Regions from separate parts of the Gluconobacter sp. P5E10 genome, predicted to be linked through region 1. Evidence: predicted binding sites of a transcription regulator. Region 1 holds the regulator's gene; the other holds the start of a gene.
What was found. The regulator LexA, encoded in region 1, represses DNA repair genes until DNA is damaged. The targets are predictions, from matches to a motif close to TGTTCTANNTANGTTC.
Positions count from the first base shown of each region.

Region 2: a site for LexA is predicted at 2,301-2,316, ahead of KP707_RS04925 (putative DNA modification/repair radical SAM protein). Genes of this name have one in related genera too.

Region 1 is NZ_JACRVZ010000003.1:79,922-84,342, forward strand. Features, by position in the region: gene uvrC (excinuclease ABC subunit UvrC) at 1-860, shown strand, start outside; gene pgsA (CDP-diacylglycerol--glycerol-3-phosphate 3-phosphatidyltransferase) at 970-1,572, shown strand; gene KP707_RS06860 (hypothetical protein) at 1,674-2,282, shown strand; gene lexA (transcriptional repressor LexA) at 2,335-3,060, opposite strand; gene rpmG (50S ribosomal protein L33) at 3,368-3,535, shown strand; gene KP707_RS06875 (septum formation initiator family protein) at 3,650-3,979, opposite strand; gene eno (phosphopyruvate hydratase) at 4,127-4,421, opposite strand, start outside.
Region 2 is NZ_JACRVZ010000002.1:202,038-206,458, reverse strand. Features, by position in the region: gene KP707_RS04935 (flagellar biosynthesis regulator FlaF) at 1-104, opposite strand, end outside; gene KP707_RS04930 (flagellin) at 209-2,137, opposite strand; gene KP707_RS04925 (putative DNA modification/repair radical SAM protein) at 2,321-3,553, shown strand; gene KP707_RS04920 (UdgX family uracil-DNA binding protein) at 3,554-4,421, shown strand, end outside.

The DNA.
Region 1 (4,421 bases):
TCAGCATCAAGAGGGAGCAGAAAGTCGAGGTTGTCTGTCCTCAACGCGGCGAAAAGAAAAGTGTCGTAGATCACGCCACCCTAAACGCGCGTGAAGCACTGGAGCGAAAGCTGGCGGAGAATACCGGACAGCGCAAACTCCTGGAGGGCGTCGCGAAGGTTTTCAGCCTCACTGAAACACCCCAGCGGATCGAAACCTACGATAATTCACACATCATGGGTCAGGCACCTTATGGCGTCATGGTTGTGGGTGGGCCGGAAGGTTTTGAAAAGCGCTCCTATAGAAAATACGCCATCAAGGGCCCAGTCACTCCCGGTGATGATTTCGGCATGATGCGGGAAGTCATGGAACGCCGCTTCGGAAAAAACAGGGAAGATGGAGAACGACCTGAAGACTGGCCAGATCTGCTGCTAATTGATGGCGGCCTGGGTCAGTTCAACGCAGTGCGCAACGTATTGGCAGACCTTGGCGTTACGGGAATTCCCATTGTGGCAATCGCCAAGGGCCCGGATCGTGATGCTGGACGCGAATGGTTTTTCACTGAAACACAGCCACCGTTCCAGCTCCCACCTCGTGATCCGGTTCTCTATTATCTTCAACGCTTGAGAGACGAAGCCCACCGTTTCGCCATTACGACACACAGGGCAGGGCGCTCCAAAGGACTTCGGAAATCTGAACTGGATGATGTTCCGGGAATCGGGGGGGCCCGCAAGAAGGCACTTCTGAATCACTTTGGGTCAGCCAAGACCGTGCGACAGGCCAGTCTCGAAGAGCTTGAAACTGCACCCGGAATCAGCTCTGGAACCGCCAGAGCCATCTACGGGCACTTTCATCCCGAATGGCTTCGGACACAGAGCTGACAATTCCGTGAGGTCACGCCCTGAACGCTGGCTTGGCATAAAAAATACACACATTCAGAGCGGATTGGCGCATACCGGAGACGGATAAACTGTTCTAGACTGCTTCGTGATGCTGACTGATCTGCCAAACGTCCTGACTCTGCTCCGTATTGCAGCCATTCCTGTTCTGGTTGCCCTGCTGGCGCTGCATTCCGCACTCGGTAACGTCGCAGCCTGCGTTGTGTACACGGCTGCCTGCATTACGGATTATCTGGATGGTGCTCTGGCACGGAAATGGCAAATGCTATCCGAACTGGGTCGGATGATGGATCCGATTGCCGACAAGCTTCTTGTCGGTGCGTTGTTGCTCGCACTCGCTGGCCTGACCACACTTCCAGTGTATTCGCTCTACGCAGCCATCATCATCATGCTACGCGAGATTCTGGTCAGTGGCTTGCGTGAATACATGGCCTCCCAACGCGCAACCCTTCCATCCACCCGCCTTGCAAAATGGAAGACCGGAATTCAGATGGTTGCGATCGGTTTCCTGATTGGCGGAGACAAAGCTGCGGCTACGCTTCATCTTTCATTCCTGCCGGCCACACTAATCGGCGGTATTCTTCTCTGGGTTTCAGTTATTCCAACAGTTCTAAGTGGGTGGGGCTATCTCACCGCCGGACTTTCCAGAATGATGGCCTCTGAGCCGCGCAAGTCCTCAAAGATCGTCTCCTGATCTGGACTATCTGTGATTATTATTGCAGTTATCAGCTCGTCATCTGGCGCTTTTAATCGATGACAGGTAAAGTTCAGGGATCGACCTTATGGGAGTACACAATGCGTAAGGCCGCTCTACTGGCATTACCTCTGGCCCTGAGCGGCTGTGCGGGCATGGGCAAGTTTTTCAATGACACCGCGCTGTGGTCGGGAAGCAATCCTAATGCTCCCCATGGCGATAGTGAAAATCTTCGCAGGGCACGCGGTGAATTCGTAGCAGCTGCACCAATCCTGCCAGAAGGCGGGAACATGTGGCCCGGCTCACCTCAGCCTCTGCCAACTCTCAAAGATGTTGTGAACCCTGACAGCGTCTTTAATAAGTCTCTTGGCGATCCGGCTACGTATTTTGGCGGTGCAACGCTCGACAAGAATTTCATGGGTGGTGGTATTGCCGGCACCGGTGCTCTCGGCGTCTCTGGCCCTCAGATGAAGCCGGGCGACACCATGTCCGTCGGTGAAAAAATCGATGCGATGCGTGGTGTGTCAGAAGATCGCAGTCACTTCTTCCCGACGCTTCCCACTAGCGTTCCAGATAATGCTGGTCGTTTCCTGAACAAAAACCCTGACAAAACCATCATCATCCCGAATGGGGATGGAACGAGCACGCTTATTGCTCCGGATGGTAAAGTCCGCGTTGTACGCGGCGTGCCGTCAGTTCCTAATAAATAATCATCAGAAGTCATCTGCCTTGCAGGAGAATTAAACCAGCAAGGCAGTTTTCTTAGTACTGCCTGAAAAGGGCGACTAGCCGCCCCTGGATGCGCACACGCGCAGCCGGCAGAATACGTGTCTCGTATTCCCGATTAGCGGCTTCCAGAGCAATCGTAGAACCACGACGGCGCAGCTTCTTGAGCGTCACTTCCTGATCATCAATCAGCGCGACCACGATCTGACCACTATCCGCCACTTCGCCGCGACGGATGATGGCAACATCACCGTCCAAAATGCCAGCTTCAATCATGGAATCACCCGCAACTGTGAGGGCATAATGCTCTCCAGTGCCGAGCAGGGACGATGGCACCTGAATCTGTGCGCTATCATCCTGCAGGGCCTCAATAGGGAGGCCGGCAGCAATGCGTCCATAAAGTGGAAGCTGAACGCTTGTGTTTTCAACGGGAGAGCGAGGCGCCTCAGAAAATGTCCCGGGAAGATCCTGACGACCACCCTCAACAACTGTGGGGACGAAAGGCACCGGATTAGCCACGGCATCTACAACCGGGGCCTCAAGCCCCATATGCGGCAAACGCAGAACTTCAAGCGCTCTTGCACGATGGTGATGCCGTCGCAGAAAGCCGCGCTCTTCAAGGGCGGAAATGAGGCGATGAATTCCTGATTTGGAACGAAGTTCGAGGGCGTCCTTCATTTCATCGAAGGAAGGAGAATAGCCCGTCCGCCGAAGATGTTCGTCAATGTATAGCAAAAGCTGGTGCTGCTTACGCGTCAGCATACAGGCGCTCCCATGCGCCTCGGTGGAGGCAAAATCTGAAGATTGAGACACTGCATAAACTTATGCGACGCTCTTTTGTTCCTTATAGGTTCCCGTTCGTCCACCTGCAAGAACATCTACCAGGCATCAACAAAGCTTTTATCTGGCTAAAAACCCCGGTTTTTGTGGAAAAATGCACCTTATCCCTGGATTTTCTTCAGAAAGCCTTGACCTAGGACATACAAATCAGCATGTTGCGCCGAACTAGATCAACCTGCTGCTTTGGCACTTGCGAGCGGCATCAGGACGGCGCAAGCCCGAGGGTATCATGGGAAAAAGCAACGTTATTCAGATCCGTCTCGTCTCGTCGGCTGACACCGGCTACTTCTACGTCACGAAGAAGAACGCACGTTCTGCTACGGGCAAGATGGAAGTCCGTAAGTATGACCCGGTTGCCCGCAAGCACGTGACCTTCCGCGAAGCCAAGATCAAGTAAGATCTCGCGGATCATACGACGTTAAAAAAGGCGACCTTCGGGTCGCCTTTTTTATTAGCTCAATTTCTGACGAATAGACTTTTCCGAACATAAAAAAAGAGCCGAGAACGGCTCTTAAAATAGTTTGTCGTGCGGACCGTAGGGAATAACGATATCACCGTTACGCGTCAGATTGAGCATGGCACGGGAACGTTCATCCAGAATGTCAGCATCAAGAGCTTTCTCTTTCAGAGCCAGCACTCGACGGTGCCACACCGCCTGTTCATCCCTGGCATCCTGCTGCGCCTGGATAGCCTGCTGCTGAAGCACAAGCTGATCCTGATAGGCGCGGATACCATGAGCGCCATGAAGGGCGTTCCACGCGAAATAAGCGGTCAGGGACAGAAAAAGCACAGGGGGAGCAACCGCGCGGATGGCACGTTTGATAAGTCTGACGGGTCTCACGCGGGGTAACAGGCTCCCTTGGCTTGAAAACTTCCCAACAATCTAGCTCAGAGAGAGGCTGCGAAACAATCACTGTTGTTCAAGACAGTAGATTATTTTAGCGCGCATATAAAACCGGCCTCCTGAATAGAGGCCGGCGTTCGTTGATCAGACGGACTTCAGAATGCTGCGACCTGCATAACGGGCTGCGCTTCCGAGCTGCTGCTCAATACGGATCAGCTGGTTGTACTTAGCCGTACGGTCAGAGCGGGAGAGGGAACCCGTCTTGATCTGACCACAGTTCGTAGCAACAGCAAGATCTGCAATGACGGCGTCTTCAGTCTCACCAGAACGATGGCTCATAACGCAGGTGTAGCCAGCCTTGTGCGCTGTTTCGACTGCTTCCAGCGTCTCCGTCAGTGTGCCAATCTGATTGACCTTCACGAGCAGGGAGTTCGCTGTC
Region 2 (4,421 bases), on a different contig from region 1:
AGCAGCCCATTAACGTGTCTGAACGCCATGGCTTCCACTTCTCGTGGCGGAAGATAGGTGCCGGACTGGTTCTGGTATTGTGACATGCCATAAGTCACGGACATGATGCTCCTTTACAAAAGGACTGTTTCAAAAGACTCCCGGGAAACGGGAAACTTTTGGAACAGTCCAGGAAGGGGCGCTGGCTTTCACCTGCGCCCCGCCGACATCAACCGCGGAAGAGCGACATGATGTTGGAAGACTGCGAATTCGCAATCGACAGCGACTGAATGGCCAGCTGCTGCTTCGTTTGCAGGGACGTCAGTTTGGCGCTTTCCGCTGCAAGATCAGCATCCGTCAGAGCGCCCACGCCCGTCGTCAGGGCATCCGACAGCGTGCTGTTGGACGTCTGAAGCTGTGTAACGGTATTGGAAGCCACACCAATGCTGGAAGAAATGCGGCTCATCTTGTTGATGGCGCCAGTGACAGCAAGCTGTACGACATTCGTGCCAGTGGTAGAGGCGATCGAGACAGGCTTCTGAATGCTGGCACCAACAATACCATCACCTAGCGTTAGTGTTGTGCCCTGAGCCACGCCAGTCAGCTTGCCGCTTGAGTTTGTCAGGCCCGTGGCCGTTGCCAGCGAGGCTGTGTAGCTGGCTTCTGTTCCATCTGTTGATGTGACAGCATCGAATTTGGTTGTCTGGTTCGTCGTTGTGTTTGTAACGGTGTAAGAACCAGCGGACCCAGTGACAGTATAACCCGCCGTTGCAGTGGTTGCAGCAGTCAGGGTGCCATCGGCAGCTATGCTGATCTTGTGATCGCTATCCGTCGCGCCAAGAATTGCGTTGATGCTGTCGGTCATTGCCGAAGCTGCATTGTCAGACAGCGGGCTGCCAGCACTTGCCACATAATTGGTGACGTTCCCGGTGCTGTCGGTAGCGGTGAGCGCTGTATGACCGTCAACATATGCGGCAGAAGACGGAACTGACAGGGTCGTCGTTGCTGCGCTGCCGTTGGACAGGTTGACGCTGGAAGAATCCAGGTTGCCGCCAGCGACTGTCAGCGTGCCGTCGTTTTCCAGCTCTGCGCCAAATCCGGCATTTCCAATGGCTGTGACAAGCGTGGAAAGTTGATCGGCCTTCGTGTTCGTCGCGGAATCCGTGCGTGCACCGCTGATGTTGACGTCCACGATATTGGTCATGGCTTTTGCGTTACCATTCGCATCGAGGTCCGCAGCCTTTGTGACGCTGTAGGCCATGTTGCCACTGGCGTCAGCTTTGGCAGAAATGGAGTCCCCGTTTTTGAGCGTATAGACTGTTGTGCCGTCGGACTGACTCTTCGACGTAGCGCCATCAATGCTCAGAGCGCCGTTTGACCCGACCGTAACAGTCGCTGCCGTCGTCAGTGCATTGGAAATTGCCGATCCAACTGCTGAGGATGCCCCCTTTGCTGAGGAACCCGGCTGAGAATCCATTACAAAAGACGTCGTAATGGCTGGGTTGGCAGCAGTTGCACTGGAGGCACTTGCTGCAGACAGGTTCTTCAGTGTCAGGCTCGTCGCAGTGGTGCTGTCGCCGGTGCCCGTGATGCTCATGGCCGTGGCATCAATGGTTGCGCCCTTCATGTCCGTGCTCAGCCCCTGCAAGCCCAGACCTGTCGAGGTGGCATCAGCGCCATTCAGCGTGAAGAGGTTTCCGTTGATGTCCTGAGCAGCAGAAATCTGCGTGTACTTCACGCTGCTGCTGGTTGAGCCGGACAGCAGGTTCACACCCTGGAAGGTCGAGTTCGAAGTCGCCACATCAACCTGGGACAGGTAGCTGCTCAGCTGGGTGTTCAGGGTATCCTGATTTTCACCGTTATTGGCAGCGTTCGTCACGGTCTCGGAAATATTGCTCAGGACGGTCGAGATAGACCCGGCCTGCGAAGAGGCCGTGCTGAGAACCTGCCCAGCGAACTGAAGACCTGTCGAGACACCGGACAGAGCCGAAATCTGGGAATTCATTGTCTGGGAAATGGCGTAAATGGCCGGGCTGTCAGAGGCGGAGCTGACGCTCTTGCCCGTGGACACGGCGTTCTGCGTCTTGCTCAGCTGGTCCGTCGTCTGGTTCAGGACCTGAAGAGCCGACATGGCGGCTGTATTTGTATTGATTGACATGGACATCGAGACATTCTCCGTCGGTGCAGTTTTGCTCCTTCACGATAGGCCTCGAATGGTTAAGGGAACCTGAATCTTCATCTTTAAAAAACGGTGACAGGGTTTGACAGGAAACAGGCAAACAACCGGTAAATTTTAAGCAGTTCTTGCATTTTATAGACAGGAACGAAATAAGAACAATGCATGAAGAAATCTCTGTCTGAACGTCTTGCGATTCTGTCCGATGCGGCAAAGTATGATGCGTCCTGCGCGTCCAGTGGATCGACGCGCCGGGACTCTGCCAAAACAGGAGGTCTGGGCTCCACGACCGGGAACGGGATCTGTCATGCCTATACGCCGGATGGGCGTTGTATTTCGCTGCTCAAGATCCTGCTGACCAATTTCTGCGTTTACGACTGCGCCTATTGCATCAACCGCTCGTCCTCAAATGTTGAGCGGGCGAAGTTCACGCCTGATGAAGTGATCTGGCTGACGCTGGAGTTCTACCGTCGGAACTGCATTGAGGGGCTTTTCCTGTCTTCGGGGATTATCCGGTCGTCCGATCATACGATGGAGCAACTTGTGCAGGTCGCGCGGGACCTGCGGCTCAAGCATGGTTTTCGCGGATATATCCATCTCAAGACGATCCCGGATGCGTCTCCCAAATTGCTGGAAGAAGCTGGGCTTTATGCGGATCGCTTATCGATCAACGTCGAAATGCCGACAGAAACGGGCCTGAAGGATTATGCACCGGAGAAGGATGCCGGAAATATCCGTCGCGCGATGGGGGACATGCGTCTCAAGATTGATGCAGCCAAAGAGAAGACACATACAGGCAGGCGTGCAGGGCGCTTTTCGCCGGGCGGCCAGAGCACACAAATGATCATCGGGGCAGATGCCGCGACGGATCAGGATGTTCTGGCCAGTAGCTCAGGCCTTTACGGGTCTTACGGCCTTCGTCGCGTTTACTATTCAGCCTTCAGCCCCATTCCGGATGCTTCAGCGATCCTGCCTGTGCGTAGCCCCCCGTTACAGCGGGAGCACCGGCTGTATCAGGCGGACTGGCTGTTCCGGTTCTATGGCTTTGATTTTGGCGAACTGACAGCATCACGGCCCAATGGAATGCTGGATCTGGAAATTGATCCCAAGCTGGCCTGGGCTCTGGATAACCGCGCGCAGTTTCCTGTGGACCTGAATCTGGCCTCCAAAGAAATGCTGCTACGGGTTCCCGGGCTCGGGGTTCGGACCGTTTCTGCGCTGCTGTCTGCGCGAAAACACACGACAATCCGTTTGGAAGATCTGGCGCGGTTGAACGTCTCCATCAAAAAGGTGCGTCCGTTCGTCAAGGCATCCGGATGGAGCCCTGCGCGTCTGACGGATCGTCAGGATTTGCGCACTCTTTTTCTGCCGGCTCCACAGCAGATGCGGCTTCTGTAAATGCCGGTGACAGTCAGGCTCGCGGATACCAGCGCGTTTGAAGGCTGGCGCGAAAAGGCCAGAATGGCGCTTCAGCGTGACATTCCTCCGGACCAGATCCTCTGGCGCTATCCTGAGGCCGATCTGGATCTGTTTCACGCGGCTGAAAATCAGACGTTTGAGGGCGAAGTCGTGCGGGATGTTCGCCTCAAAGCATCGAGCCTGCCCCTTTTGAAAGATGTTCTCTGCCACTCCAGCGCCGATCGGTTCGCATTAGCTTACCGGCTGCTCTGGCGTCTTCAGAGTGATCCGAACCTGTTGTCGGTGGTGACAGATCAGGATGTGGCGCAGGCGCGTCGCATGGTGCATCAGGTTCGCCGGGCGGCCCATAAAATGACGGCTTTTGTGCGCTTCCGGGAGCAGGGAACGTCTGAGACGGGTCGGCGGCGTTTTCTTTCCTGGTTTGAGCCGGACCATCATGTGCTGGAAAAAGTCTCTTCTTTTTTCGCGGGCCGTTTCGCAGATATGGACTGGATGATCCTGACACCGCGCGGCTCTCTGCAATGGGATGGCGAGACGGTACATTGCTCTTTCGAGCCCTGTGAAAAGCAGGTGCTTGATGATGACGTGGATCAGCTCTGGCAGACCTATTACGCCTCGACTTTCAATCCTGCCCGTGTCCGGACGAAAGCGATGCGCAATGAAATGCCGCGGCGTTACTGGCATAACCTGCCAGAGGCGAACCTGATTCCCCATCTGGTGGCTCAGGCGGAAAAACGCGTGGCTGAAATGGCAGCGCAGGAGGCTCTTCCCGCGCCTAAATTTCATCAGGCTCTGCAGAATCGCCAGAAAGCCGTTCCGGCTGCGGTGCCAACAGCAGGCAGTTGGG